DNA from 2 places in the Sphingomonas sp. AC435 genome. Region 2 is predicted to be linked to the other one. Evidence: predicted binding sites of a transcription regulator. Region 2 holds the regulator's gene; the other holds the start of a gene.
What was found. Region 2 encodes LexA, which represses DNA repair genes until DNA is damaged. Its sites were predicted from a motif close to GTTCCNCNCTTGTTCT; they were not measured.
Positions count from the first base shown of each region.

Region 1: a site for LexA is predicted at 10,087-10,102, ahead of AC0CH8_RS14505 (ATP-dependent helicase). Genes of this name have one in related genera too.

Region 1 is NZ_CEEDCJ010000008.1:10,111-25,063, forward strand. Features, by position in the region: gene AC0CH8_RS14460 (leucyl aminopeptidase family protein) at 1-607, opposite strand, end outside; gene AC0CH8_RS14465 (serine hydrolase domain-containing protein) at 609-2,006, opposite strand; gene AC0CH8_RS14470 (lmo0937 family membrane protein) at 2,155-2,298, shown strand; gene AC0CH8_RS14475 (prolyl oligopeptidase family serine peptidase) at 2,352-4,454, shown strand; gene AC0CH8_RS14480 (hypothetical protein) at 4,589-5,083, opposite strand; gene AC0CH8_RS14485 (hypothetical protein) at 5,224-5,565, shown strand; gene AC0CH8_RS14490 (glycine zipper 2TM domain-containing protein) at 5,609-6,139, opposite strand; gene AC0CH8_RS14495 (PAS domain-containing sensor histidine kinase) at 6,341-7,408, shown strand; gene AC0CH8_RS14500 (response regulator) at 7,430-7,795, shown strand; gene AC0CH8_RS14505 (ATP-dependent helicase) at 7,804-10,083, opposite strand; gene AC0CH8_RS14510 (pepsin/retropepsin-like aspartic protease family protein) at 10,213-11,391, shown strand; gene AC0CH8_RS14515 (GFA family protein) at 11,412-11,816, shown strand; gene AC0CH8_RS14520 (inorganic phosphate transporter) at 11,889-13,523, shown strand; gene AC0CH8_RS14525 (MFS transporter) at 13,580-14,842, shown strand; gene AC0CH8_RS14530 (sensor histidine kinase) at 14,826-14,953, opposite strand, start outside.
Region 2 is NZ_CEEDCJ010000002.1:986-15,938, reverse strand. Features, by position in the region: gene AC0CH8_RS03700 (hypothetical protein) at 1-197, opposite strand, end outside; gene AC0CH8_RS03695 (coiled-coil domain-containing protein) at 524-2,710, opposite strand; gene AC0CH8_RS03690 (Hpt domain-containing protein) at 2,908-3,219, shown strand; gene AC0CH8_RS03685 (hypothetical protein) at 3,349-4,530, shown strand; gene AC0CH8_RS03680 (DUF2336 domain-containing protein) at 4,583-5,674, shown strand; gene AC0CH8_RS03675 (sensor histidine kinase) at 5,671-7,005, shown strand; gene AC0CH8_RS03670 (hypothetical protein) at 7,057-7,263, opposite strand; gene AC0CH8_RS03665 (citrate synthase) at 7,271-8,554, opposite strand; gene gltX (glutamate--tRNA ligase) at 8,583-9,998, opposite strand; gene AC0CH8_RS03655 (ComEC/Rec2 family competence protein) at 10,087-12,099, shown strand; gene lexA (transcriptional repressor LexA) at 12,377-13,048, opposite strand; gene AC0CH8_RS03645 (molybdopterin molybdotransferase MoeA) at 13,123-14,304, opposite strand; gene AC0CH8_RS03640 (SulP family inorganic anion transporter) at 14,344-14,953, opposite strand, start outside.

The DNA of each region.
Region 1 (14,953 bases), on a different contig from region 2:
GAGCGCGGTCGCGGGCGGCGGCTTTGCCGACCGCGTGGATCATCGGATAGCCCTGTTCCAACTCGTCGCCGCGGCGGACGACGACGTGCGCATTGTGCCGCTTCGCGAGCGCCTCGGTAGCAGCTTCGAGGTCGGCGGGGCCGCAATCGGAAGCGGGCGTGTTGACGAGGTCGCGAACCCACGCCGTCGCCTCCGCCAGCCGCAGCGTTTCCGGCAGGCCCGCGGCGTCGGCAGTGACGAGGATACGGGGCTCCACGTCCTCCGCCTTGCGGTAGCGGTCGAAACGATACTGGCCGAGCAGCCATCCGAGCTCGCCGCCCCTGTCGGAGGCGCGGTACGTGCCGGCGGGGAGCGCGGCGGGCAGGGCGGCGAGGGACCAGGGGGCGCCGAGGTCGACGGTGACGGCGACGACGCTCCACGCCTCTCCCTCTCCGGGGACGATCGCGTGGGTGCCGGGCTTGCCGGTGAAACGATGCGCGGCGAGCATGGCGCGGGTGCGCGCCGGCTGTGCGCCGAGCCATGCGTCGAACTCGGCGGGTGCGATGAGCTCGATTGCGTGGGCGGGCTGGCCGCGGTCGGCGACGAGGTGCTGGTCGAAACGTGTCATGTCATTCGCCCGGCGTTACAAGGAATTGTTCGAAGCGACCGTCCGGACCGGGTTCGGCGAAGGTGCTGATCCACAGCGACTGTTTGGGATAGGTCACGCGGAAGCCGCGCTGCACGAAGCCGCCGCGCAGGCTGGGCTTGCCGGTCGCGACGAAGCCGGTGGGTTCCCCCAGCGGCGCGAGGCTGGTCCGGTAATCCGCCTGCGCCGCCGGTGTGAAGTAGAAGTTCGCGTCGGTCGTGAGCGCCGCGCGGTCGAGGCCGCCGCGACGCAACTGGTCGTAGACGCGACGTGCCTTGGTGACGGCGGCAGCGTCCTCCGACGTGGCGGCCGCCGCCTTGGGCAGGACGATCTCCGCCAGCCCACGCGTGATACGGCCATAGGCGTCGGAGAACCACGAGTTGGTCAGGACGACGATCGCCGCCTTCTCGTCCGGGAAGACGATGTTCTGCGACAGGAAGCCGACCGCTTCGCCGCTATGTTCCAGCGTGCGGTGATCGAGCCGCCGGCCGTTGCCGATGCCGAGACCATAGCCGTTGGTGGTGCCGTCGGTCAGCTTCACCGCCGTCTCCTGCTCCGCCCAGTCGTCTGCGGGCAGCAGCGTGCGGTTCATGCGTGCGATGTCCCATTTGGCGAGGTCGGCCGCGGACATCGACAGCTCGCCGGCGGCATACAGCCAGCCGCGCGCCGCCGGCGTTTCGACGCGCACGGGGCCGAGCGCGAACCGCTTGTAACCCTGCGGGTAGCGCGGTCCGGTTGCGAGGTCCTGATCCATCGCCGCCATGCCGAGCGGGCGGAACACGCGCGCTTGCAGGAAGTCGATCAGCGGCATTCCCGCGACCTTCTCCACGATCATGCCCGCGACGACATAGCCGGTGTTCGAATATTGCCACTTCGTGCCCGGTTCGAAGTCGAGCGGCTTCTTCGCCCAGCGGTCGACGATCTGCTGCGGCGTGACGGGCGTCGCCATTGCCGCGAAGCTGTAATCCTGCGGCCAGTAATCCTGAAGCCCGGAGGTGTGGCTGAGCAATTGGCGCAGCGTGATGCTATCGCCCCCGGTGATGCCGGGGATATAGGTGGCGACGGTGTCGTCCAGCTTCAGCTTGCCGTCATCCTCCAGCAACTGCATCGCCGTGGCGGTGAACTGCTTGGAGATCGATGCGATCTGGTACGGCAGGTCGGCGCGGGCGACCGGGATCGCCTCCGACGCCTTACCGTAAGCTTTGGCCAGGACAAGCCTGCCGCCGCGCACGACCGCGATCGAGGCGGATGGTACGCCGGTATCGGCCAGCGTGCTGCGGACCAGCGTGTCGATCTTTGCCGTTTCGGCGGGCGTGAGGTCCTGTGCGAGCAGGGGAGCGGGCGTCAGCAGCGCGGCGAACGCGATCAGGCGGAGGGTCATCGCGCTACAGAACCAGAAGCGCTCCGGTCGCGCAATGGCGGCGCAGCGGACGAAGCGTCAGCGCCTTGCGGCGGCGAGCAAACCTTCAGGGAACGCGCGCGGGGAACCATCGTTGACGGGGTTCGGGAGCAGTACAGGAGCCAAGCGCATGTTGTGGACCATCGTCGTCATCCTCGTGATCCTCTGGTTGCTGGGCTTCTCCCTCCACATCGGCGCGGGCCTAATTCACATCCTGCTGGTGATCGCGCTGATCGTCGGGCTCGTCCAGTTGTTCACCGGCCGCCGGGTGTAGCTTCCCCGTCGCGTCGCGCTACAAGGGCGCGACGCGACGACAAGGGAGCGACAATGCGGGCGATGTTGATGACGGCAGTGGCAATCATGGGATTTGTTGCCACGGATGGTGCGATTGCGCAGAGCGGCACGATGACCAACGACCCGTATATCTGGCTGGAAGACAAGGACGGCGCAAAGCCGTTGGCGTGGGTGGAGGCGGAGAACGCCCGCACCCTGCCGCGATTGCAGAACGATCCGCGCTACAAGGGCTTTTACGCCGACGCGCTGGCGATCGCATCGTCCAAGGATCGCATCCCGATGCCGGAGCAGACCGGCGGACGTATCCTGAACTTCTGGCGCGATGCAGAGCATCCGCGCGGCATCTGGCGCTGGACCACGCCCGCCAGCTACGCGACCGCGACCCCGCAATGGACGACGCTGATCGACATGGACGCGCTCGGCAAGGCGGAGGGGAAGGAGTGGGTCTGGAAGGGCTCGACCTGCCTTCAGCCGGACGAGCGCCTGTGCCTCGTCGCGCTGTCGGAGGGCGGCGAAGACGCGATTTCCTATCGCGAGTTCGATCTGGCCGCGGGGCAGTTCGTTGAAGGCGGCTTCGACCTACCCAAATCCAAACAGGGCGCGACGTGGGTCGACAAGGATACGTTGCTCGTCAGCCGCGACTGGGGTGCGGGCACGCTGACCGCGTCGAGCTATCCGTTCGTCGTCAAGCTGTTGAAGCGCGGGCAGCCGCTGGCGTCCGCGACCGAGGTGTTCCGCGGCGAGCCGGGCGACCAGCTCGGCACCTATGCACAGACGATCACCGATGCGGCCGGCCACCGGCTGGTGACGATCCAGCGGCGGACGACGTTCTTCGGTGGCGACACGCTGGTGTGGACGCCGAACGGCACGCGCAAGCTCGACATGCCGGCGCGGGCGCAGCCGACGGGCATGGTCGACGGACAGGTGATCTTCACCACCAGCGAGCCGTGGGGCGACATCCCCACCGGCGCGATCGCGTCTGCGCCGCTGGGCGAGGTCGAGCGTGGCGTGCTGAACCCGCGCGTGGTGTTCGCGCCGACGCCGCGGCAGGCGGTGAACGGGGTCACCACGACCAAGTCGCGGCTGATCGTGACGTATCTGGACAATGTCCGTGGCCGGGCGGCGGTCTACGCACCGGGCGCGTCGGGCTGGACCCGCACCGAGGTGCCGGTGCCCGACAACATGGCGATCAACCTGGCGAGCGCGGACGATCGCGGCGACCTGGCGTATCTGTCGGTGACCGGCTTCCTGACGCCGACCCAATTGGTGACGATCGACGCAGCGCACCCGGCCGCGCCAAAGACCGTCAAGACGCTGCCGGCGCAGTTCGATGCGACCGGGCTGGTCGTCGAGCAGTTCGAGGCACCGTCGAGCGACGGGACCGAAATCCCGTACTTCGTCGTGCATCGGAAGGATGTGCCGCTGGACGGAACGACGCCGACGCTGATGACGGCGTATGGCGGGTTCGAGTTGCCGCGCTTGCCGAGCTATGCCGGGGTGACGGGCAAGCTGTGGCTGGAGCGCGGCGGCAGCTTCGTGCTGGCGAACATCCGGGGTGGCGGCGAGTTCGGGCCGGCGTGGCACGATGCCGGACGCAAGACCAAGCGGCAGGTGATCTACGACGATTTCGCCGGCATCGCGAAGGACCTGTTCAAGCGGCGGCTGACCAGCGCGGAGAAGCTGGGCATCTATGGCGGTTCGAACGGCGGGCTGCTGATGGGCGTGGAGATGACGCAGCATCCGGAGTTGTGGAAGGCGGTGACGATCCAGGTGCCGCTGCTCGACATGGTCCGTTACGAACAGATCGCGGCAGGCGCGTCGTGGGTGGACGAATACGGGTCGGTGAAGAACCCGGACGAGGCGGCGTTCCTGGAGAAGATCTCGCCCTATGCGCAGTTGAGGAAGGGCGTGAAGTATCCGGAGCCGTATATCTGGACGACGACCAAGGACGACCGCGTCGGGCCGCAGCATGCGCGCAAGTTCGCCGCGCGGATGAAGGAATACGGGCTGCCGTACCTCTTCTACGAGGACACCGCGGGCGGCCATTCGGGCGATGCCGATATCGAGCAGGGTGCGCGACTGGCGGCGTTGCAGACGACGTATTTCGCGCAGGCGTTGATGGGGTCGGGGAAGTAGTTCCGGCGATATCCCTTCCTGCAAAGGGATCGTTGTAAAATCCTGTCCTGCCACCCCCGCGAGGGCCGGGGTGGCGACCGGTGGCAGGCAGCGGAGCTGTTTCGCAGCGGTCCCCTCGCAGGGGAGGAGCGGTTTCAGGTGGACAGCGCCTTGGCCAGGTCTTCCTTTGTCATCGTCGATCGGCCCGCGATGTTGCGCTTCTTCGCCTCCGCGTAGAGGTCCGCCTTCGTGCGGTGGTCGCGGTACGGGGCGGTCTTCTCAGCCACGTCGGCGGGTTGAGCGGAGTGCTGGTGGCCCTTCTTCGTGTCGGCGCGCTTCTTGGCGGTGGTGCGGCGGTATTCTTCGTCGCTGAGCGCGTCGCGCGCGGCTTTCGGCAGGTAGCGTTCGTGCGTGTCGCCGCTCTTCTTGCCCGACTTGGTGCCCCAATCCTCCTCGGACCATTCGTGCAGGCTGTTATGCGGGTCCTTGTCGCCGACATAGCCGCCGCCGCGCTTCTTGTATTCGGCGACCGCCATCTGCGCCTTGCGCGCGGACCATTCACCGGGCTCGCCGCCCTTCGCGCCGGCGGTGACCGCCCGCTTTACCTCATCCCATAAATCGGGGTCGCTGCGATCCGCGGTTTCGCTCATGCTGCTGCAACCGGCGAGGCCGCCACCCGTTCCCGAAAACGAGACGTGGTCGTACCGGCGTGGGACGATCGACTGCATACGAATGTACGCTCTTGCTGCGCTGCGGCAAAAAGCGCATCACGAGGGACGTGAGTACACAGATGACCATCGAGCGCCCCGCCGCCGACGCCGGTCCGCCGCCGTCGCCCGCCACCATCTTCGAGGCGATCGTGAAGCGCCAGTGCGTCGCCGCGATCTACAATCGCGGGGAGGTGACGCTGGCGCCGCATATGATCTATACGCGCCACGACGAGCTCTACGTCGACGCGACCACGCTGGAGCGCGACGGCAAGCCGCCGAAGGAAGAGAAGATGGGCACGTTCAAGCTCGCGGGCCTCGCCTCGCTTCGCCTGACGCCGCGTCGCTTCACGCCCAGCGCGTTGTTCGTCCCCGCCGATCCCAAATATCGCGACGTCGCGCTGATGGGGGTCGAGGTCGACTGAGCGCAGTTCGTGACCCCGGCGTCGGCCGGGGTCACGGATCGGATCAGCGGCAGCGGACCTGCTGCTGGTTCTGTTCGACCGCACGACCGGCCAGCGCACCCGCCGCCGCTCCGAGCAGGGTGCCGACGGTGCGCGAGCGACCGCCGTCGATGACGTTGCCGAGCACGCCGCCAGCCGCACCGCCGACGATCAGGCCGGTGGTGCCGTCCGAACGGCGGCAGTAGTAACGGCCGTCGTAACCGGCGTAGACACGGTCGTCGCTCGACAACACGCGCTCCCGGTAGTTCGGACCGGTGCGGTAATCGCGGGCGGGATCGTACGCGCCGTCATCGCCGTCGTCATCGCCGTACGTGTCCGGCGCACGCCGATATCCGTCATTTCCTTGCGGGTACGCAGGCTGGCGATAGCCGCCACGGCTGCGGGCGGCCTGATACACGTCCACCTCCTGCCGATAGAGCTGGTATTCGCGATCGAACCGCGACTGCGCCTGTGCGAAGCGCGCGTCGTCGGCACCGGACTGGGCGAGGACGGGGCTGGCAACGGCGAGCGTCATGCCGGCAAGGGCAACGCTCATGACACGGGAAAGCATGACACTGGACCTCCTGCCCGCGAATCGGGCTCGGCACGCTCTACGAGCCGCTACCCGGACGGTTCCTGAACCGCGCAAGCAAGAGATCGCGGAACGTTGATCTGGTTTATCGAGCGGAGAACAAGTTTACGCCATAAACAATGGCAAGTGTTTGCAAGGAAACGACATTTGCAGGGTCATGGGTCTTTGTCGTTCCTGATCGAGGGAGATCGCACCTGCGGTCCCGCCGTCGCGGCCGTTATCGACCACGACTGGTCCGGCACGCCGCTGGGTCCGATCGCGGCGTGGTCGCCGCACCTGAAATGCGCCGCGACCTGGGTGCTGGAGGCGAAGCTGCCGGCCGCGCTGATCTGGGGCGCGGAGCAGATCGCAATCGTCAACGATGCGCTGCGTCCGATCCTTCGCTGCGACCGCCAAGGCGTGCGCCTGTCGGAGGCGTTCGCGCATGCCGAATGCGATGTGGGCCAGTTCGCGAAGAAAGCGATGCAGGGCCGCGCTACGCTGGTGCACGATTGCCAGCTGGCGGTGACGCGCGCAGGGTTTCGCGACGAGGCGTGGATGACCTTCTCGTGCAGTCCTGTTCGTGCGGCGGACGGCACGGTCGAGGGCGCGATCCTGACCGGCACCGAAACCACCGCAGGCGTGGAGGCGAAGCGCCGGGCCGACGTGGTTGCGTCCGAGCTGAGCCACAGGCTGAAGAACAGCATGGCAATGGTGCAGGCGATCGCGACGCAATCGCTGCGCAACGTAAAGGAACGACCGCTGGTGCGGGCGTTCACCGACCGCATCGTCGCGCTGGGCCGCGCACAGGATGTGCTGCTGCGCGACAACTGGGATCATTCTTCGATGGAGACGATCGTCCGCGAAACGCTGTCTGTGCACGCCAAATTCGCGGAAGGCGATGGCGACGGCGAGCGGATCGACACCAGCGGGCCGGAGCTGATGCTGGCACCGCGCGCGGTGCTGTCGATCGCGATGCTGATGCACGAGCTGGCGACGAATGCGATGAAATATGGGTCGCTGTCGGTGGAGGGCGGCCGTATCGCGGTGGACTGGCGGGTCGAGGGCGAGGAACTGGTGCTGCACTGGCGGGAGTCAGGCGGACCGCCGGCACGGCCACCGACACGCGAGGGGTTTGGTTCACGCCTTATCAACATGGGTCTGGTAGGAACGGGCCATGTCGAGAAACTCTATACGGCAGAAGGGTTTGCGGCGGACTTTCGGGCTCCGCTCCACCAGTTGCTGGATCCCTGACCTGGCCGGCGGGCGGCGGTCGTGAGTGCGGGACATGTGGCGACCGTGCTGGTCGTCGAGGATCAGCCGCTGCTGTTGCTGGACGCCATCGATCGGGTCGAGGCGGCAGGTCTCGGCGTGATCGGCGTCGGCGAGGCCGAAGCGGCCGTCGCGATCCTGAGCGAAAACGCGAACATTCGGGTCGTGCTGACGGGGATCGACATGGCGGGATCGGTCGACGGGCTGGCGCTGGCAGCGATCGTGCGGGACCGCTGGCCGGCGGTGAACGTGATCGTGACGTCGGGGCACTTGCCGCCGGTGCTCGACGGATTGCCGGGCACGCGGTTCCTGTCCCGTCCCTTCGGCGAGACGGAGTTGCGCGAGGCGCTGGGTGAACTTGTCTCCTGACGCGGCGCTCAGCCGATCGTGACGAAGCTGTCCATCACCCGCTTGCGGCCGGCGGCTTCGAAGTCGATCTCCAGCTTGTTGCCTTCGATCTCGGCGATCGCGCCGTAACCGAATTTCTGGTGGAAGACGCGCAGGCCGATCGACAGATCGTCGCGGCCCTTGTTGCCGAGGCTGACCGCGCTCGACCGCGCCTCGACGATGCGCTTCGGGGCGGTGGTGAAGCTGGACGTGCCCATCTGGCCCGCCGCGCGCTGCCAGCCGGGACCACGACCCGCGCCGCGCGCCACGTCCGCGAACGGATCGGCATGTTCCGACCAGTTGGCGCGCCATAGCGATTCGCCGCCCGACATGCTGGTTTCCGCATCGACATGCTCGGGCGGCAGTTCGCCGACGAAGCGGCTGGGGATCGACGAGGTCCACTGGCCGTAGATGCGGCGGTTGGCGGCGTGGAGGATGAAGGCGCGGCGGCGCGCGCGGGTGATCGCCACGTAGGCGAGGCGGCGTTCCTCCTCCAGCGACTTGGTGCCTCCCTCGTCGATCGCGCGCTGCGACGGGAACAACCCCTCCTCCCAGCCGGCGAGGAAAACCGTGTCGAACTCCAAGCCCTTGGCGGCGTGGATGGTCATGATCGTGACCTTCGGGTCGTCGCGGCTGCCCTCGTTATCCATGACCAGCGACACGTGTTCGAGGAATGCGCCGAGCGAGTCGTATTCCTCCATTGCGCGGACGAGTTCGGTCAGGTTCTCCAGCCGACCCGCGGCTTCGGCCGACTTCTCGGCCTGGAGCATCGCGGTGTAGCCGCTCTCGTCCAGCAATTGGCGCGCGAGTTCGGGGTGGGGCAGGGTGGTCGCCATCTCCCGCCAGCGGGCGATGTCGCCGACCAGACGCCCCAGCGACTTGCGCGCCTGCGCGGTCAGTTCGTCGCTGTCGAGAATACGGGCGGCGGCGGTGGTCAGCGGCACGTTCAGCGCGCGCGCGAGCTGGTGGACCTTCGCCACCGCCTTGTCGCCGAGCCCGCGCTTGGGCACGTTGACGATACGTTCGAAGGCGAGGTCGTCGGCGGGCTGATTGACGACGCGCAGATAGGCGAGCGCATCGCGGATCTCGGCGCGTTCGTAGAAGCGGAAGCCGCCGACGATCTTGTACGGCATACCGATCGCGATGAAGCGATCCTCGAACTCGCGGGTCTGGTGCGATGCGCGGACGAGGATGGCGATGTCGTCCAGCGAGGTCCCGCCGCGCTGCGCCGACTCGATCTCGTCCCCCACGCGGCGCGCCTCCTCCGGGCCGTCCCAGATGCCCAACACGCGGACCTTCTCGCCCGCGTCGAGTTCGGTCCACAGCGTCTTGCCGAGCCGTCCGCTATTATTGGCGATAACGCCGCCCGCCGCGCCGAGGATGTGCGGTGTCGAGCGGTAATTCTGTTCGAGGCGGATGACCTTCGCGCCGGGAAAGTCCTTTTCGAAGCGCAAAATGTTTTCGACCTGCGCGCCCCGCCACGAATAGATCGACTGGTCGTCGTCGCCGACGCAGGCGATGTTCTTGCGTTCCTGCGCGAGCAGGCGAAGCCACAGATACTGGACGCTGTTGGTGTCCTGATACTCGTCGACCATGATGTAGCGGAAGCGGGTCTGATACTGCTCCAGCACGTCGCGATGCGTCTTCAGCACGACGAGCATGTGCAGCAGCAGGTCGCCGAAATCGCAGGCGTTCACCGCCTTCAGCCGGTCCTGATATTGCTGGTAGAGTTCACCGCCGCGACCGTTGGCGTAGCGTTCGGACTCGCCCGCATCGATCTCGCGCGGGGTCAGCCCCTTGTTCTTCCACTCGTCGATCAGTCCCGCAAGGCTGCGGGCCGGAAAGCGCTTCTCGTCGATGTCGGCGGCGAGGATGAGCTGCTTCAGCAGGCGCAGCTGATCGTCGGTGTCGAGGATCGTGAAGTTGGATTGCAGCCCGACCAGCTCGGCGTGCCGACGCAGCATCTTCGCGCCGATCGCGTGAAAGGTGCCGAGCCACGGCATGCCCTCGACCGCTTCGCCGACCAGCCGACCGACGCGCTCGCGCATCTCGCGCGCGGCACGATTGGTGAAGGTCACCGCGAGGATCTCGGATGGCCACGCCTTGCGCGTATACAGCAGGTGCGCGAGCCGGGCAGTCAGCGCCGCAGTCTTGCCCGTACCGGCACCGGCCAGCATCAGCACCGGTCCGTCGGTGGTCAGCACCGCCTCCCGCTGGGGCGGGTTCAAGCCCTTGAGATATGGCGGGTCGGCGAGATTGCTGTCGGTCACGATCGAACAGGTAGGGAACGCGCGCGTCAGGAGCAAGCGCAACGGAGGCGAAGCCGGCCACGCGGGCTTTGCGCGCGCCGCGACCCGCCGTATAATCCGGATTGCGTCGGCATGGCGCGGGAGAAGGCCGTGGACAGACGGGATTTCCTTTCGACGGCGCTGTTCGGGATGAGCGGTATGGCTGTCGGTTCGCGGGCCGGAGCGGCCGAGCCGCGCGTGATCGTCAGCAAGGTGCAACTGCGGGGTTCTCGCGTCGTCATGGCGCTGACCATCGGCGATCAGGGGCCGTTCGACTTCTTGCTGGATACGGGCGGCGTCCTCAGTTTCATCAACGCCGACTTCGCCGAGCAGTTGAAGATGCAGATCACGGGGCAGACCGCGGCGCGTGGAATCGGCGGGCGCACGTACCTGCCGGTCTATCTGGCGAGGGACGTGGTGTTCGGTGGCGGCGCGCGGCAGACGTCGGTGGCTTTCGCCGGGTTGAATGGTGCTTTCCGGTTCGGCGGCGACGTGCACGGCGCGGTGGCGGCGGGCTTCCTGACCGCGATCGATAGCGACCTGGATTTCGAGGCGGGCGAGTGGCGCGCCTATCCGGACGGGCGACCGCCGCGCGACGGCTATGTGCAGATGAAGAATGCGCTCGTCGCCGAGGGGACCGGGCCGCGCGCCGGGTCCCGGCGGCTGTTCGGAGATGCCGCGATCGACGGTCGTGACGGCCGTTTCCTGCTGGACACCGGCGCACCGGGTGGTGTGACGGTCGACAACGCCTTCGCCAAGCGCGTCGGCCTATGGAACGACGCGCGGCCTTGGGCACCGACTCGCCCGTCCGGGATCGCCGGTGCCGCCGGCATCGCCCGCGTGGTGCGCGCCGGTTCGCTCGACTTCGCGGGGACGCGGATGGAGCGCCCGCTGGTGACGCTGCGCGCGGCCAGCGACGGCATCGGGTCTAACCAGAACGGCATCATCGGCCTGGGGGTGCTGCGCCATTTCAACTTGTCCACCGTCACCAGCACCCGCGACCTGTGGCTGAAGGAGCATCGCGTCGAGCCGCCGGTGCAGGAGCGGTACGGCATGTCCGGTCTGTGGCTGGATCGCGGCGGCGACGATCGCTGGAAGGTCGCGGCGGTCGGTACGGGCAGCCCGGCCGCGGCGGCGGGTATCGCGGTCGGTGACATCGTGGCGGCGGCGGACGGCAGCGACGTACTCCGCCAGATCGGCGGACGGACGGGTGCGATAGCACAACTGACCGTCAGCCGGGGCTCCGCACCGGCGCGACCGGTGGCGCTGACGCTCACGCCGTATCTTTGACGAATATGGGAGACAAGGAGATGGACACGAGCACGACCAGCGGCCGCTGTCATTGCGGGGCGATCCGCTATGTCGCCAGCGGGGAGCCGGCGCATCACGCGCTGTGCCACTGCGAGGATTGCCGGCGAAGCGCGGGAGCACCGATGGTCGGCTGGATCGCGTGGCCGGAGGAGCAGGTGACGGTCACCGGAACGCCGATGGTCTATGCCTCTTCGGAGCATGGCCGCCGGTCGTTTTGCGGCACGTGCGGTAGCGGGCTGTTCTATCGCAACGCCGCGATGCTGCCGGGGATCGTCGACGTACAGTCGGCGACGCTGGACGATCCGGCCGCCTTCGCCCCCTCCGCCCACATCCAGACCGCGGAACGCCTCGAGTGGACCCGCCGGCTGGAGGCGTTGCCGGAGTTCGCGCACTATCCCGGCTAGGGACGATCGCCGCCCGACATTGATTTGTGTGTCATCAAAGTGTCACCCAAGTCGAGCAGGGATCGTTGCATCATGGCAAGCACCGTTCTGACGGGCGGCGAGTCCGTCTCGCACGCCCGTGGCCCCCGGCTCGACGACCGATTCCCGTTCGCCGGCAAGTGGCTGTTCGCCGCCTTGCTGGTCGGCGGGCTCGGCTATGCCGGGATCAGTATCCTCACGGACACGCAGCAGGTCGGCGAGCAGATCGCGGGCGGAGTGTTCCTCTTCCTCGGGCTGGCGCTGGTGATCGCGCTGGGGTTCGAGTTCGTGAACGGGTTCCACGACACCGCCAACGCCGTTGCGACCGTCATCTACACCAACGCGATGCCCGCGCATCTGGCGGTGGTATGGTCGGGCGCGTGGAATTTCCTCGGCGTCATGGCATCGTCGGGGGCGGTCGCCTATTCGATCGTGACGCTGTTGCCGGTCGATCTGGTGCTGAACCTCGGTTCGGCTGGCGGCTTCGCGATGATCTTCGCGTTGCTGCTGGCGGCGGTGCTGTGGAATCTGGCGACCTGGTATGTCGGGTTGCCGAATTCATCGAGCCACGCGTTGATCGGCTCGATCCTGGGCGTCGGCCTGTCATACCAGCTGCTGTCGGACGGCGGCGGATCGGGCGTCGACATGGCGCAGGTGACGAAGGTGCTGTCGGCGCTGCTCATCAGCCCGCTGATCGGCTTCGCGGGCGCGTTCGTGCTACTGCTGGTGATGAAGCGCCTGTTCCGCAAGCCGGAACTGTACCGGGAGCCGGCGGCCGATGCGCCGCCCCCGGTCGGCATCCGCGCGCTGCTGATCGGTACGTGCACGGCGGTCAGCTTCGCGCATGGCGGCAATGACGGGCAGAAGGGAATGGGCCTGATCATGCTGATCCTGATCGGCTGCGCCCCGACCGCCTATGCGCTCAACCGTACCGTGCCGGAAAGCGCGACGCCGGCGTTCGTGCAGGCGGCGACCTCCGCCTCCGCCGCCTATGCCGCGCACGGGCAGCCGCTGACGTCGGTGGAAGCGGCGCGTGCGCGCGTCACCGCGGCGCTGCGGACGAAGAAGGTGGCGGACACCGCCGTCTATGGTGGGCTGGCGACGTTGTCGGACGATGTGGCGGAGCGGATCGGCGGCTATGGCTCGCTGGGCAAGGTTCCCGCTGCGGCGGTGCCGAACCTGCGCAACGACATGTATCTGGTGCTGGACACGACCAAGCTGGTGACCGCCGACAAGGGCGCGCAGGCGACGTTTACGGACGCGCAGGTCAAGACGTTGAAGGCGTACAACACCGAGCTGGAGCGCGGCACGCGCTACATCCCGCTCTGGGTGAAGATCACCGTCGCGCTGGCGCTGGGGCTGGGGACGATGGTCGGCTGGCGGCGGATCGTCGTGACGGTCGGCGAGCGAATCGGCAAGACCCACCTGACCTACGGCATGGGCGCGTCGGCGGAGCTGATGGCGGCCTCCACGATCCTGCTGGCGGAGCGGTTCGGCATGCCGGTGTCGACGACGCACATCCTGTCGTCCGGCGTGGCGGGTGCCTCGGTGGCGAACGGTGCTGGCCTGCAGGGGCGCACGGTGCGCAACATGGCGCTGGCGTGGATCATGACGTTGCCGGTGGCGATGCTGCTGTCGGGCACGCTGTACTGGCTGTTGCTGAACCTGACCAAGGCGCTGGGCTACTGATCGTCGATGCTCGCATAGCGTTGGCGGCGTAGGTTGCCCGCGCTACGGTCGGACGCATGACACCCGCCTCCACCCGCCGCATCCTGCTCGCCAGCCTGACGGGCACGGCGGTCGAGTTCTACGATTTCTACATCTACGCGACGGCGGCGGCGTTGGTGTTCGGGCCGCTGTTCTTTCCGGAGACGAGCGGCGCGGCGCAGGCGATGCTGTCCTATGCCACATTCGGGCTGGCGTTCATCGCGCGCCCGGTCGGGGCGGTGGCGTTCGGCCATTTCGGCGACCGCGTCGGCCGCAAGTCGACGCTGGTCGCCAGCCTGTTGCTGATGGGCGGCAGTACCGTCGCGATCGCGTTCCTGCCGACCTATGCGCAGGCGGGCTGGATCGCGCCGCTGCTGCTGTGCATCGCGCGGCTGGGGCAGGGGCTGGGTCTGGGCGGCGAATGGGGCGGGGCGGCGTTGCTCGCCGTGGAGAATGCGCCGCCGCACCGGCGATATACTTGGGGCATGTTCCCGCCGCTGGGGGCGCCCGTGGGGTTCATCGCCGCGAACGGTTTCTTCCTGGTGCTCGGCGTATTCCTGACCGATCAGCAGTTCCGCGAATGGGGCTGGCGCGTGCCGTTTCTCGCGAGTTCGGTGCTGGTGGCGCTGGGTTTGTGGGTGCGGCTTCGCCTGACGGAGACGCCGGCGTTTCAGGAAGCGGCGGCGGCGGAGGCGCTGCCGAAGGTACCGATCGCGACGTTGCTGAGCGGGCATTTGCGCGCGACCGTCGCGGGCACGGCGGCGGTGGTCGCATGCTTCGCGATCTTCTATCTCGCGACGGCCTTCGCGCTCGGATACGGAACGCGCACCCTCGGCTACTCGCGACAGGTGTTTCTGGGCGTCGAACTGGCCGCGATCCTGTTTCTCGCCGCCGGGGTGATCGTTGCCAGCGTCATGGCCGACCGTCGCCGGCCGGAACGCGTGCTGGCTTTGGGTTTCGCGGGCTGCGTACTCGTTGGGCTGGCGATGGGGCCGATGCTGGGGGCGGGATCGCTGGTGGTGATCTTCCTGTGGCTGGCGCTGGCGCTGTTCGTGATGGGCTTCGCCTATGGGCCGCTCGGCGGATGGCTGCCGGGACTGTTTCCGGCGGGCGTGCGCTACACGGGCGTGTCGATGACGTTCAATCTGGGCGGCATCATCGGTGGGGCGAGCGCGCCGATCGCGGCGGAATGGCTGGTCGCGCGGGGCGGGCTGGGGCTGGTCGGTATGTACCTCGTCGCGGCGGGCGTGCTGAGCCTTGGTGGGCTGGCGCTGCTGAGAGGACTCAAGCCGGCAGGGTGATCGTCGCGGCGAGGCCGCCTTCGGGGCGGTTCGTGAGAACGATGTCGCCACCCGCCTCGCGGACGATCGCGCGGGCGAGGGCCAGGCCGAGGCCGATGCCGCCCGTCTCCC
Region 2 (14,953 bases):
CGCGTGGCGTAGGACTCGTGGACATCGACCGTCTGTTCGTCGCCGCGGACCAGATCGCCGGGAGGGGCCGCGTCGTGGACGTTGGCCGGGATCAGCGCCGGCCACGTCCATATACACCGGATTACGGAACCGGAGATGGTGCTGTGATACGGTGGCATATCCTTCAGCGACCGACCGACGAGGCGGTGGAACCGCATCCTGTCTTTTAGGCTTAATCCCGTCCTTTGTTCCCTCTGTTGTGTACTCGCTTGCGGCAAAGACCTTCAGCATCAGTAACGAGGCTGAACGCAGGTACGGCCGCAAACCTCACAGCACCATTCTCAGCGTCGTCCAGTCGACCTTACCCGTCAACCGCGCCAGGTAACCATGCTGGCCAAGCGCGAAGACAGAAGCGCGTTCGCCTAGCAACCCCGACTACCGCACGATCTCAGAGGATACGATGAACCTCTGCGCGGCGGCGGTTTCGCAGCGATCCTTTGAGCGAGATCGAGAAGAACAGTCCTTCGCAGCGCGAGGAAATCGGTTAGCGCAGCCGTTCGATGGCCTGGGCGAGGGCGACGTAGAGCTTGCCCATGTCCGACGACAGCAAGGTCACCGCCAGCGGCGATCCGTCGCGTTGCGTCAGGATGCCGCGCAGCATCGCCTCGAAATCGTGGATGTAGCGGTTGACGTTGTCGCGGAATATCGCGTCGTCGTCGTACAGGCGCGCGACGCGGGCGAGTTCGCTACCCTCCAGCAGGCGGACGGCGCGGCGGGTGAAGACGCCGCGATCCCCCTTCAGATAAGCCGCCCACGCACTGTCCGATACGTCACGGCCAAAGACCTTGGCGATGTCGATCGAGGCGGAGTTCAGCGCCTCGATCAGCAGCGAGACGCGGCGCGACAGCGTGGCGCTGTCGGCCTGTTCCTGCACCTCGCGCGCCTCCTCCAGTCGCGCCTCGACCAATGCGGTCTGCTCGGCGATGCGCTGGACGTGAGCAGCCAGGCGCTCGGTCGCTCCCGTCGCGGCGGTGACGGCTCCGCGCGTCGCCTCGGCGAGGGCATCGACCTGACGCTCGACGGTGTTGGTCGTCGCCCGGCGCATCGCGTCGCCAGCCGAGTCCTCCAGCGCGGCGGCGGCTTCGGGGATGACCTGCGCCAGCGTCTCGCGCGCGCGATCGGCAGCGATCTGCGCGGTTTCGCGGACGCGGGTCAGCGCCTCCAGCAGGCGGGGTGCGGCCTCGTCGGCGAAGCGATTGGTGCGGCCGATCGTCTCGTCCACCATCGCACCAAGCGCGTCCGCCTTGTCGCGGCCGTTCTCCAGCGTGTCGAGCAGTGCCATCGATAGCTGGTCGAGCGTCTTGCGCTGATCCTGGATGACGGCGGCGATCGCCTCGATCGCGTCGTGCGTGCTTTCCGCGGCGGTGACCAGCGCGAGCAGTTCGGGCTTGGCCTGGCCGACGACCTTGCGGCTGCCGTCGATGCGCTCGTCGAGGCGGTTGAGCGCCTCCGGCAGCGTCTCGTCGATCTCGCGCGCGGCGGCGTCGAGCGCGAGCAGCAGCGCCTCGGTCGTGCCGATCGTCTTCATCGCCATCGCGTCGCCGGTCTTCAGCGCCTCCGTCATCGCATCCGCGGAGCCGCCGAGCGCGCTGATCGATGCCGCCAAATGCTGCGTCCGGTCGACGCCGGTCGCGTGCAGCGCGTCCAGCCGCTGTTCGACCGCCGCGATGCCGTCGTGGAGGCCGCCGACCAGTACGTCGCTGGCGCCGTGTTGCTGGTGCAGGCGGTTGGCGATGAGTTCGATCGCGGCGTCGATCGCGCCGACCCGCTCGCCCAGTGCGCTGACGCTGTCGTGCGCGGCGGCGTGGAGCGCGGCCTGACGCTGATCGACGAGGCCGAGCATCGAATCGCCTTGATCCGCCAAATCCGCGCGCGAGCGTTCCATCGTTGCGGCGGCGCGGGTGGCGAGCACCTCCACCGTCTCCGCCATCGCCGCGGCGACCTGTTCCAGCTTCGACCCGGCCGTGTGGCCGCTGTCGCCGATCCGCTGAAGGTGGCCGGCCAGCGACGCGACGGCGGTGGTCGACAGCGTGTCGGCTTCGCGGGCGCGGTCGGTCAGTGCGGAAAGCTGCGCATCGAGCGCGGCGACGTGCGCGGCGGCACCCAGCCCGGCCTGCTCGATGCGGCGGCCGACTTCTTCGCTATCGGCCTGTGCCGCGGGCATGGCGGCGAGCAGTTCGCCGACCGTCGCGCGGGCGCGCTCGGCCGCGGTGGCAAGGGTTGCGGCGTGGGCGCGGGCGGCGTCGACCTCCGTCGACAGTCCACGCCCGACCGACTCCAGCCGGTCCGCCGCCACGTCGCCGACCGACGCCAGCGTCGAAAGCTGGTGGGCGATCTGTTCGCGTTGCAGGTGAAGCGACTGCGACAACGCGTGGATGCGACGCTCCAGCGCCTGCGCCTCGCTGCGCATCGCGCGGGCGGTCAACGCGAACCGGCGTGCCTCCGCCCGGCTGCTCCGCTGCGCGAGGAGCCAGACGATGCCGATCAGCGCGGGCACGGTGGCGAGTGCCGCAACGAACTGCACCAGCTCGACCGGCCGGAGCGTCGCCAAAGAATCCCACGTCAGCGCCAGCATCCCGCCAACCCACGCGAGCGACAGCAGGATCGCGAGCGTCGGCAGCAGCCATCCGGCGCGCGGTGCGACGATGTCCGCCTCCACCAGATCGAGCACGTCCTCCTCCTGCGGCTCGACCTCATAGTCTGAGCGGCGGTAATCGGACGCCGTATCGGCGGTCGGCCAGAGATCGTGATTGCCCAGCGTATCCCCCTTGGTCGCCGATGGATTTGGCCTTGCTTAGCATTTTTCCACGCCACGGCCAGCCTCGTGCGGCAACCGGTCGTTAACGAACGCAGCGTAGCACCGGGGACATGGCTTATGATCCCGGAGCAATCGATGCGACCCTGGCCGCGGCAGTCGGCGACGAACCCGGCCTGATCGCCGAATTGCGCGTCGCGTTCGTCGAGAGTGCGGTCAAGGCGCTGGCGCAAATGGCATCTGCGACGGAGGTCGACGGCTGGCGGACGGGGGCAACGCGGCTGAAGGGGCTGGCGGCGAGTTTCGGCGCGGTGCGCCTGATGGCGCTGGCGGCGACCGCGGCCGACGGGCGCGTCGGGGATGCGGTGATGCTGTCCAAGCTCAAGCGTGCCGTGGCGCGGCTGGACGGTGAAGGGGCGATTTAGAGGTTCGGGGAGGGTGTTCTCCCAAGCGCTGAGCCTCGCGGGGCACGCTGGCGCCTCTGCCGCACCGGACACGCCGCCAGCAACAGAAGGGCGGTTGACCCTCGCCGCCCGGTCCCTATCAGCCCCACGATGCTTGCGGGGCTTCTTTTTGCCGAACTCGAGGCGCTCGACCGCCCGGGGACGCTGATCGCGACGCTGCCGTTCGGCGGCGGGACGGTGATCGAATATCAGGCGCGGCTGCTGATCGCGGCGGGCGCGGCGCAGATCATCGTGTCGGTCGGCCGGCTGACACCCGAACTTATCGGTGCATTGGGGCGCATCGGCAAGCGCGGCATCGTTGTCGATACGGTGCGGTCGGCGGTGGAGGCGCAGGCGCGCCTGCATCCGCTGTCGACGATCGTGATGGTCGCCGACGGGCTTATCACGACGCAGGGGCTGATCGACGGTTTTGCCAAGAGCGACACGGGCGGCGACGCGTTGCTGGTGCTGCCGACGGACACCGCAGGACCCGATTACGAGCGGTTAGGCGGACAGCTTGCGTGGGGCGGCGTCGGTCGCATCGATCCGCGCCGGATCGCGGAGGTCGCCGCCCTGCCGAACGACTATGCCTTGCAATCCAGCATTCTGCGCCTCGCCGAACAGGCGCAGGCCGTGCATGTGCCGCTGGCATTGGAGGATGTGCGGGACGGCCACGGGCTGGAACACAGCGCCGTCGCCTTCGCTTTGCGTGGACGCATGGTGCTGGCCGCGACGGTGGCGGACCGGCGAGACTGGTTCAACGCCGCGATCCTCGGGCCGATCGCCCGGTCGGTGACGCCGAAGCTGCTCGACCGCCACATCGCGACCGAAGCCGTCGTGGGCGGTGGCGTAGCGGTCGGACTTACGGGGCTGGCGACGGAAGCGTTCGGGCCCGGGTGGCTGGGGCTGGCGCTGGTGCTGGTCGGCGTGCTGGCGCTGGGCGTCGCGCGTGTGCTGGCGGCGCTCAGGGACGAGGAGCGGCTGGCGCAGGTGGGGCGGCTCGGCACCCTGACCTTACCCGCGCTGGCGTTCGCGGTGGCGGGCGTGGTCGTTGGGAGCGGCGGCGGGGTCGCGCCGTTGCTGGCCGGGGGGCTGCTGTTCCTCGGCGGGCTGGCGGAGCGGGCGATCCGGCGCGATCGGCGGCGGCGCTGGTGGGGCGGGCCGCCCGCTTACCTGCTCGCCGCCACGCTGGGTGCGGTGATCGGCTGGCCGGTAGCGGGGCTGGGTCTGGCGGCGACCTATGCGGCGGCGACGCTGACCGCGGCGGTCGAGTCGCTGCGCGAAAAGGCTTAGCGCCCGGCAGGCTTAGGCCCTCATTAACGACGTTGGCGCTAGACATCGCGCCATGTCGCCATCACCGCCCTCGGACACTGTCCCCGCCTGGGACCGCGATGCGGTCGCGGCGCGGGCTGCGCGGGTCGGCGAGCGGGCGGATGTGGAACTGAGCGGGGCGATCGCCGACTTCTTCCTGAGCAATGAAACGCGGCTGGATGATCGCACGCGCGCCGCACTGGCCGCGACGATGCGAGGTGTCGTTGCAGGGGTGGAGGCCGACATCCGCCGTCATGCGGCGCGGCTGCTGGCCGACGAGGAACGACCTGACAAAGCGGAAACGGTGCTGACGCGATCCCCCGACGTGTTCGGGCGGCTGATGCGCGCGGGCGTTCTGAAAGACGCCGATCTGATGAGCGAGATGATCGCTCGCGTGCGTCTCGACCTGATCGAGGCGGCATTGCCCGTGGTGGTAACGGGGCCGGACGCGCCAAGCCTGCTGGTGCGGCTGGCGAATGCGCCCGACCGCGTCGTGGCGGCGGCGGCGGCGGCTCTGCTGGCAGCGGATAATCGCCGGCGGGATGCGAATGAGAGCGGGGCGGGGATCGACGGCGATCTGCCCGTCGAACTGCATCGGCGTCTGGTCTGGTGGACCGCAGCGGCGATCCGGGGCGATGCCGATGCCGATGCGGATGTGGATCGCGCGATCGTCGCTTCGGCCGAGCGCAGCCTCAGCGCGCATGACGAGACCGACCGGGTTGAGGCGATCGCATCGCGACTGGCGGCGGCGATCGCGCCGCGGCGGAGCGAACTGCCCGAGCTGCTGGTCGAAACGCTGGGCGATCGACGTCTGCGGCTGTTCGTGGCGCTGCTGGCGCAGGCGCTCGACTGGCCGACGGATCAGGCACGCACCGTCACGCTGGAGCCGGCGGGCGATCGGCTGTGGCTGGCGTGCCGCGCGATCGATCTCGACCGGGCGACGATCGCCAAGATCGCGCTGGCTCTCACCGATGCCGATCCGACGCGCGATATCGAGGCCTTTGCGGACGATCTCGACGCCATCGCCGCGGTTTTGGTTGGCGACGCCCGCGCGGCGCTGGCGTCGCTGACGCTGCACCGTGATTATCGTGACGCGATTCGTGCGTTGAAGGGGCAGGGCGGATGACCGCGGCCGTCGCGCACGCCGTGATCGATCTCGATGGGCTGCTGGTATCCGCCGACCCCGCCATCGCCTCGCTCAATCGCCGCGCGGGGGGCGCGGAGGGGCATATGCTGGCCGTCCCGCAGTTGGCGACGGTGGCTCGGCTGGCGCGGCGGCTGGGGATCGTCGTCGCGCGGCGCGTGATCGTCGCGGACGATGAAAGCGATGTTGCGCTTTGGGTGCGCGCGCAGCCGGAGGGCGGGCAGGTCCGCCTCGCCGCCAGTGGCTGGGGGGAGACGCCGGCCTGGGCACCGATCGACGACGTGCCGGATGCTGTGCCCGGCGACGGCCGTTGGCGGTGGGAGACGGACGCGACGTTGCGGCTGACCTTCGTGTCGCTGGACGCGGGGACACTCTACGGGTTCGATCCTCTGGGGCTGCTCGGCAAGCCGCTGTCGGCATTGTTCGGCTTCGCGGAGAATGCGGATGGCGCGATGCCGATCCTCGATGCGCTGGCGCGTCGGCGCGTGCTGAAGGGACAGGCGGCGGTGTTGAAGCCGAACGGGCGGTCGGTGGTCTTGTCAGCGCGGCCGCGGGTCGATGCGCTCGGCGAGTTTGCGGGGCTGGTCGGATCGGTGGCGGAGCGTGAGGAGCCTGTGGCGGTAGACGTCGAAGAGACGCTGCCGGCCAGCTTCACGCAGGGGCTGGACCGTGCGCTGCGTGGACCACTGGCGCGGATCGTGGCGAATGCGGACAGCATCCACGCGCAGGCGGACGGGCCGATCACGCCGGGCTATGCCGATTATGCCGCCGATATAGCCAGTGCGGGGCGGCACCTGTTGTCGTTGGTGGACGATCTGGTCGACCTTCAGGCGATCGAGCGGGCGGAGTTTCGGCCGACGATAGAATCGATCGATCTTGCCGATGTCGCACGACGTGCGGCGGGCCTGCTGACGGTGCGGGCAGATATGGCGGGCGTGACGATCGACCGGCCCCGCTTCGACGACACGGTTCCTGCCCTGGGCGATTTCCGGCGTGCGTTGCAGATCCTGGTAAATCTGGTCGGCAATGCCGTCCGCTACACAGACAGTGGCGGCAATGTGCGGGTCGAAACGGCGATGGTCGGCGACCGGGCGCAAGTGACCGTGATCGATGCGGGCAAAGGGATCGCCCCCGAGGATCAGGCGCGCATCTTCGATAAGTTCGAACGGGTCGATCCGACCGAGCCGGGCGGCAACGGGTTGGGCCTGTTCATCGCGCGTCGGCTGGCACGGGCGATGGGCGGCGACCTGACCGTGGCTAGCGTACCGGGCGAAGGTGCGCAGTTCACGCTGTCGTTGCCGGCGGAGTTGTAGGCGGCTCGTGAGTCGCTCAGATCCTCCGCTCCTTGAGGATGGGATTTTCGTTCAGCGCCTGGGAAGACGCCGCGCCACCAGCAGCATCAGCAAGCCCGCCACGGCGAGCGCCGCACCGTAGTCCGCCCAGACGCGCTGCTGGAGCATGAAGCTGGAGGCGGGCCACCGGATGTAACCCAGCCCCTGGCCGATCCAGAGCAAACCCATGAGCGTCGCGAGGACGCCGAGGATCAGGAGGATCGCGCGCAGGGGCCGCATGATCGGCTCAGCGTTCCGTGACGGGAACGTAGCTGCGCTGCGTCGGCCCGGTATAGAGCTGGCGCGGACGGCCGATCTTCTGGTCGGGATCGGTAATCATCTCGTTCCATTGCGCGACCCAGCCAACGGTGCGGGCGAGCGCGAACAACACGGTGAACATCGACGTCGGGAAGCCGATCGCCGACAGGATGACGCCCGAGTAGAAGTCGACGTTCGGGAACAGCTTCTTTTCGACGAAATAGGGATCGTTCAGCGCGATCTCCTCCAGCTGCAACGCCACGTCGAACAGCGGGTCGGTGACCTTCAGTTCGGCGAACACCTCGCGCACCGTCTTCTGCATCACCGTCGCGCGCGGATCGTAGTTCTTGTACACGCGGTGGCCGAAGCCCATCAGGCGGAACGGGTCGTTCTTGTCCTTGGCGCGGGCGATATATTCCGGGATGCGATCGGGCGTTCCGATCTCCCGCAGCATGTTAAGCGCCGCTTCGTTCGCGCCGCCATGCGCCGGTCCCCACAGGCAGGCGATGCCCGCTGCGATGCAGGCGAACGGGTTCGCACCGGACGATCCCGCGAGACGGACGGTCGAGGTCGACGCGTTCTGCTCGTGATCGGCGTGCAGGATGAAGATGCGGTCCAGCGCCTTCTCGATTACCGGATTGACGACATAGGGCTCGGCCGGGACACCGAACGTCATGCGCAGGAAGTTGCCCGTGTAGCTGAGCGAGTTGTCGGGATACAGGAACGGCTGCCCGACGCTGTACTTGTACGCCATCGCCGCGATCGTCGGCATCTTGGCGATCAGGCGGTGCGATGCGATGACGCGCTGCGCCGGATCGTGGATGTCGGTGGAGTCGTGATAAAAGGCCGACAGCGCCCCAACGACGCCGCACAGGATCGCCATCGGATGCGCATCGCGCCGGAACCCGCGGAAGAACGTCGCAAGCTGTTCATGCACCATCGTGTGGCGCGTGATCGTGGTCGAGAAATTCTCCAGCTCCTGTTTGGACGGCAGTTCGCCGTTCAGGAGCAGGTACGACACCTCCATGAAGCTCGACTGTTCGGCCAATTCGCCGATCGGGTAGCCGCGGTGGAGCAGAACACCCTGATCGCCGTCGATATAGGTAAGCGTCGACTGGCACGATGCGGTCGAGGTGAACCCCGGATCGTAGGTGAAGGCGTCCGTCTGCGCGTACAGCTTGCGAATGTCGATCACATCGGGCCCGATCGTCCCGGACATGACCGGATAATCGAGCTGCTTGGAGCCGAGGGAGAGCTTCGCGGCGTCGGTCATTCCACCATCCTTGTTCTAGCTGGTATTCTTAGCTGGCCATGTGGTCGGCGATGCGACCCAGGCTTTCCTCGCGCCCGAGCAGCGCGACGACATCGAAGATCCCGGGCGACGTGCGTCGTCCGGTCAGCGCGGCGCGAAGGGGTTGCGCGACCTGGCCGAGCTTCAAGCCCCGCGCGTCGGCGACCCGCCGTACCGCAGCTTCGATTCCGTCCGTATCCCAGCCGTCGAGCGCGTCAAGCGCCGCATGAACCTCCGCCAGGATAGCCGGTGCGTCTCCCGCGAGGAGCGGGGCCGCCGCCTCGTCGATCGTGAGTGGCCGAACGGCGATGAGGAACTGCGCGCCGTCCGCCAGCTCGTTGAGGTTGGCCGCGCGGGGCTTCAACGCCGGCATCGCGGTGGTCAGGCGGGCTTCGTCGGCCCCGGTCATCCGGGCCGCGACGAGGCTGGCAAGACGGGCGTCGTCGGCTTCGCGGATATAGTGGCCATTCAGATGTTCGAGCTTCTTCAGGTCAAAGCGGGAAGGACTTTTACCGACGGCGGCAAGGTCGAACCACTTCACCGCCTCGTCCCGCGCGATAATCTCCGCGTCGCCGTGACCCCAGCCGAGGCGGAGCAGGTAATTGTCGAGCGCCTCAGGCAGGATACCGAGTTCGTCGCGATACGCTTCGATCCCGACCGCACCGTGGCGCTTCGACAGCTTCGCGCCGTCTGAGCCGTGGATCAGCGGGATGTGCGCATAGACCGGCTCCGGCCAGCCGTTCGCCCGGTAGATCGGCAATTGGCGAAAGGCGTTGTTGAGGTGATCGTCGCCGCGGATGACATGGGTCACCCCCATGTCGTGATCGTCGACCACGACCGCAAGCATGTAGGTCGGCGTACCGTCCGAGCGCAGCAGGACGAGGTCGTCGAGTTCGGCGTTCTTCACCGTCACCGCGCCCTGCACGCGATCCTCGATCGTCACCGACCCCTCCTGCGGTGCGCGCAAACGCACGACGAAGGGCTGGTCCGCCGGGCCGTCGATACGATCGCGCCACGGGCTGCGGATGCGGAGCGGCTTCTTCGCGGCCTGCGCCGCCTCGCGCTGGGCGGCGATTTCCTCCTGCGTCATCCAGCAGCGGTAGGCGTGGCCGTTCGCGACCATTGCATGCGCGACTTCGGCATGACGATCGGAGCGGGCGAACTGGAACACGGCATCGCCGTCCCAATCGAGCCCCAGCCAGCGCATGCCTGCTAAAATCGCATCGATCGCCGGCTGCGTCGAGCGGGCGCGGTCGGTATCCTCGATCCGAAGCAGAAACTGGCCGCCATTGTGACGCGCGAACAGCCAATTGAACAGCGCGGTGCGCGCACCGCCCAAATGCAGGAATCCGGTCGGCGAAGGCGCGAACCGCGTGACGACGGAGGTGGGTTCGGGCGTGCTGCCCGGAACGGATGTTGCGCTCAAGCGCGCGTGCTCCCAGACTGTGGATCGAATGGCCAGTTCAGCCGCCGCAGCCCCTAGCACGCACCCCGCGCGGCGACAAATTGCGGCTGTGCAACATAGGCTGGAAACGTTGCTGGAGGCCGAGCGCGACCAGCTGGTGTTGTGGCTGCCAGTGATGCTCGGGGCGGGGGTGGCGGCGTGGTTCGTACTGCTTCGGCGGAGCGAGTGGACGGCGGTGCTGCTGGCACTGACGGCGACGGCGTGCCTCGCGGCAGCGTTGGGTCGCGGCGGCAGGGCGAGCAGGGCGGTCGCGGTCGGCGCGCTGGCGATGGCGGTTGGGCTGGCGCTGATATGGTGGCGGGCGGAGCGGGTGGCGGCACCAGTGCTGGCGCGGCCGGCGGTGGCGGCGTTCGACGCCCGCGTCGAGCGGGTCGAGCCGCTGGTGGCACGTGAACTGGTGCGGCTGACGCTGGCGCCGATCGATGCGCCGGCGCTGCCGCGGCGGGTGCGGGTTAATCTTGCTGAAGCGGATGTGCCGGCGGGCCTGACGCGGCGGGCGGTTATCCGATTGCGGGCGAGGCTGCTGCCGCCGCCGGATGCGGCGGTGCCGGGGGCGTACAGCTATGCCCGCGCGGCGTGGTTCGCCGGGGTTGGGGCGACAGGGCGGGGCTTCGCACCGGTGCGGATCGTGTCGCCGGGTGATGTCGAGCTGGGGCTGCGGGCGACGCTGACGCGGCACATCACCGAGCGGGTGGCGGGGAGTGCCGGCGGCGTGGCGGCGGCGCTGGCGACGGGCGATGTCGGCTCGATCGCGGAGGAGGATGCCGAGGCGATGCGCGCGGCGGGGCTGGCGCATCTGTTGTCGGTGAGCGGGTTGCACATTACTGCTGTCGTGGGTGCGACGATGCTGATCGTGATGCGGCTGCTGGCGCTTTGGCCGGCCCTGGCATTGCGGGCGCGGCTGCCGCTCGTCGCCGCTGCGGTGGGGGCCGGGGCGGCGGTCGGGTATACGCTGCTGACGGGGGCGGAGGTGCCGACGATCCGGTCGTGCGTGGCGGCGCTGCTGGTGCTGGCGGCGCTGGCGCTGGGGCGGGAGGCGATGACGCTGCGGCTGGTGGCGGCGGGGGCGATCGTGGTGCTGGTCGCGTGGCCCGAGTCGCTGGCCGGGGCGAGCTTCCAATTGTCGTTTGCCGCCATCACCGCAATCGTGGCGCTGCACGACCATCCGTGGATGCGTGGCTTCGCCGAGGTGCGGGAGGAAGGCCTGCTGCGGCGATGGGGCCGGGGTGCGGTGTTGCTGCTGATGACCGGCATCGTCGTCGAGGCGGCGCTGATGCCGATCGCGGTGTATCACTTCCATCGTGCCGGATTGTACGGGGCGTTGGCCAATATGGTCGCCATCCCGTGGACGACGTTCGTGGTCATGCCGTTGGAGCTGCTGGCGTTGCTGCTGGACGTGGCGGGGCTGGGTGCGCCGGTGTGGTGGCTGGTGGAGCGGGCTTTGTGGGCGCTGCTGTGGCTGGCGCAAATGGTGGCGGCGGCTCCGGGGGCGGTGCGGGCGTGGCCCGTCATGCCGGACGCGGCGTATGCGCTGATCGTCGTCGGCGGGCTGTGGATTGCACTGTGGCGGACGGGGTGGCGGCGCTGGGGTTTGGCGCCGCTGGCCGTCGGTTCCTTGTGGGCGGCGATGACGCCGGCGCCCGATCTGCTGGTGAGCGGGGACGGGGCGGCATGCGGCGGTGCGGACCGAATATGGGGCGATGGCGCTGCTGAGGGAGCGGGCGGGCGAGTATATGCAGAACGTGCTGAGCGAGAATGGCGGTGTGAAGGGTGCGCCGATGACACTCGACGGTTTGCCGGGGGCGGCGTGCAGTGCCGACCTGTGTGCGGTCGATGTTGCCGGGCGGCGGGTGGTGATGACGCGGAGTGCATATCTGGTGCCGGTAAGGGCGCTGATCGCGGCGTGCGCCGGGGCGGATGTGGTGGTGAGCGAGCGGCGCTTGCCGGTCGGGTGTCGGCCGCGGTGGTTGCGGCTGGACCGGGATGTGCTGGCGCGGACCGGGGGTGTTGCCGTCGGGCTGAGCGGGGGGTGGACGGCGACGGTACGGCGGGCCGGGGATGAGCATCCGTGGGTTCTCGCGGCTGGGCAAGAGGATGCGGGGGCGGGGTTCCGTCGTTTCCGACGTTGAGCGTTTTCAGTGCCTTGCGGGATCGGACCGCTGGAAGGTTAGGCTAAGGTTAGTCCAATGCGGCGTTTTGGGCGGTCCGATATCTTGAATGACGCGCTTGCGGCGAGGCCCTCCCCCAGCCCCTCCCCGAGGGAAGGGGAGCAGAATGGCGCAGACGGCTCACTCTTCCGCTATAACGCAGCTCCCCTCTGTAGGACAGCGCCCGCCGCTTCAGTCGTAGCGGCGGAGGATGCCGGACAGCTTGCCCTGGATGCGGACCTGTTGCGGGCTGTAGCGCTGCGGATCGTAGGCGCGGTTGGCGGGGTCCAGGCGGACCATCGCGCCTTCGCGGCGGAAATACTTCAACGTCGCTTCGGCGTCCTCGATCAGCGCCACGACGATCTCGCCGTCGCGGGCGGTTTCGGTGCGGCGGACGAGAGCATAGTCGCCGTCGAGGATACCCGCCTCGACCATCGAGTCACCGGCGACTTCGAGCGCGTAATGCTCGCCCGCGCCGAGCAAGGCGGCGGGAACGGCGAGCATCGAGGAGCCTTCGAACGCCTCGATCGGAACACCGGCGGCGATGCGGCCGTGCAAGGGAATCTCGACCACGTCGTTCGCAGGCTGGCGAAGTGGAGGAAGTGGAGGCGTCGGAGCCTTCGTCTTTGGTGCCTTCTTGGCGTCGGCACGCTCGGGCATGCGCAACACTTCCAGCGCGCGGGCGCGGTTGGGGAGACGGCGGATGAACTGGCGTTCCTCCAGCGCGGAGATCAGGCGGTGAACGCCCGATTTGGACTTCAGGTCGAGTGCATCCTTCATCTCCTCGAACGAGGGAGACACCCCCGTCTCGGCGAGGCGATCGTTGATGAAGCAGATCAGCTCGTGCTGCTTGCGCGTGAGCATCGCGTTTCCCTCCGTCGGAACCCGGCTGTCCTTCAGAACAGACGAGGAACCTATATGGAACGCAAAACTTGCCGTCAAGCGATCCCCAAGATTTGCGCCGAGTCGCCGGCCTTTGCGGGCGGTGCATCGGTCGGCCGGACGATGAGGCAGGTCGAGCGCGCGAGCGTCAGCAGCATCGAACTGTCCTGAATCGTAGAGGCATAGGCACGGCCTTCGCGAATTTCCGCCCGCAGATAGTCGGTGCGCGGGCCGTTCGCGGGCAGGTCCTCGCCCAGCAGCACCGTGCCGGTCTGCGGCAGCGGATCGCGTGCGCCGGCGAGATGCGCGATGAGCGGGCGGACGAACAACGTCGCGGTGACGAAGGCTGACACCGGATTGCCAGGCAGGCCGAGCACCGCCGCATCGCCAAGGCGGCCGGCCATCATCGGCTTGCCGGGCCGCAGCGCTATCCGCCAGAAGTCGATCGTACCGCCCGCCGCCTCCAGCGCGGGGCGGACGAGATCGTGGTCGCCGACCGACGCGCCACCGGTGGTGACGAGCAGGTCGGCCTGGACCGCAGCGAAGGCGTCCCGCAAGGCGTCGAGCCGGTCGGGCAGGATGCCGAGATCGACGATGTCGACGGGCAGGTCCGCGAGCATCGCCGCAAGCATGACGCCGTTCGATTCGGGCAGTTGCGATCCGACCGGCATCGTTCCGGCAGGGACGAGTTCGTCGCCGGTCGCGGCTATCGCGACGCGAATGCGGCGACGGACGGGCAGGGTGGCGAGGCCTCCAGTGGCAGCGACGGCGATACGCGCGGGGGTCAGGCGGTCGCCGGTCGCGATGAGGCGGGTGCCGGTGTGGAAGTCGAGGCCGCGCGCGCGGGTGTTGCGGCCGAGGTGACCGGGGCCTTCGCCGGTCAGCGTCAGGCGGTCGCCGTCGCGGCCGGCCTCTTCCTGGATCAGCACGGTGTCGGCACCGGCAGGCATCGCCGCACCGGTGAAGATGCGCGTGGCCTGATAAGCGTCGACTGTCCCATCGAAGGGGCGGCCCGCGGCGCTTTCGCCGATCACCGTCCAGGGGCCGGGCAGGTCGGCGAAGCGGATCGCATAGCCGTCCATCGCCGACAGGTCCGCCACTGGCTGGGTCCGCGCGGCGAGGATGTCGGCGGCGGCCCATCGGCCAGCGGCGTGCGGGAGCGGCACGTCCTCCGTCGCGACCGGCGGTTTCAGCGCGAACAGGCGGGACTGGGCTTCGGCGACTGGAACGAGCGTCATGCGCGTGCCTTGCCACGCCGGTTGCGCGGCGAACAGGCGTCAGTGCGGAGTGACGCCCATCTCCACTCCCGTTTTGTCGTGGAGCGCGAACCGGTCGACGAGATCGGCGCTGGCGCGGTTATAGCCGATCACCGTCACCTCCGCACCGTCGCGGCGCAGGCGGGCGACGGCCTTGTCGAGCGCGCCAACGGCTGAGATATCCCAGAAATGCGCGGCGGTGACGTCGATCAGGACGTGGGCGGCGGGCTCCGGCATGCGGAAGGCGCGCGTGAAGCGGTCGACCGAGGCGAAGAAGATCTGGCCGGTGACGACATAGGTGGGGACGGTGCCGTCCTGGGTGCGCTCGACTGTGAACATCCGGCGGACCTTATTCGCGAAGAAGATGCCGGACAGCAGCACGCCCGCCAGCACGCCCTGCGCGAGATCGCGGGTAAGGACGACAACCGCGACCGTGATGAGCATGACGACCGAGGAGGTCGGCGGATGGCGGCGCAGATTGGGAATCGAGTTCCAGCTGAACGTGCCGATCGACACCATGACCATTACGGCAACGAGCGCCGGCATCGGGATGCGGCCGACGAAGGGGCCGAGGACCGCGAGCAGGAACAGCAGGAACAGGCCGGCGGTCAGCGTCGACAGGCGGGTGCGG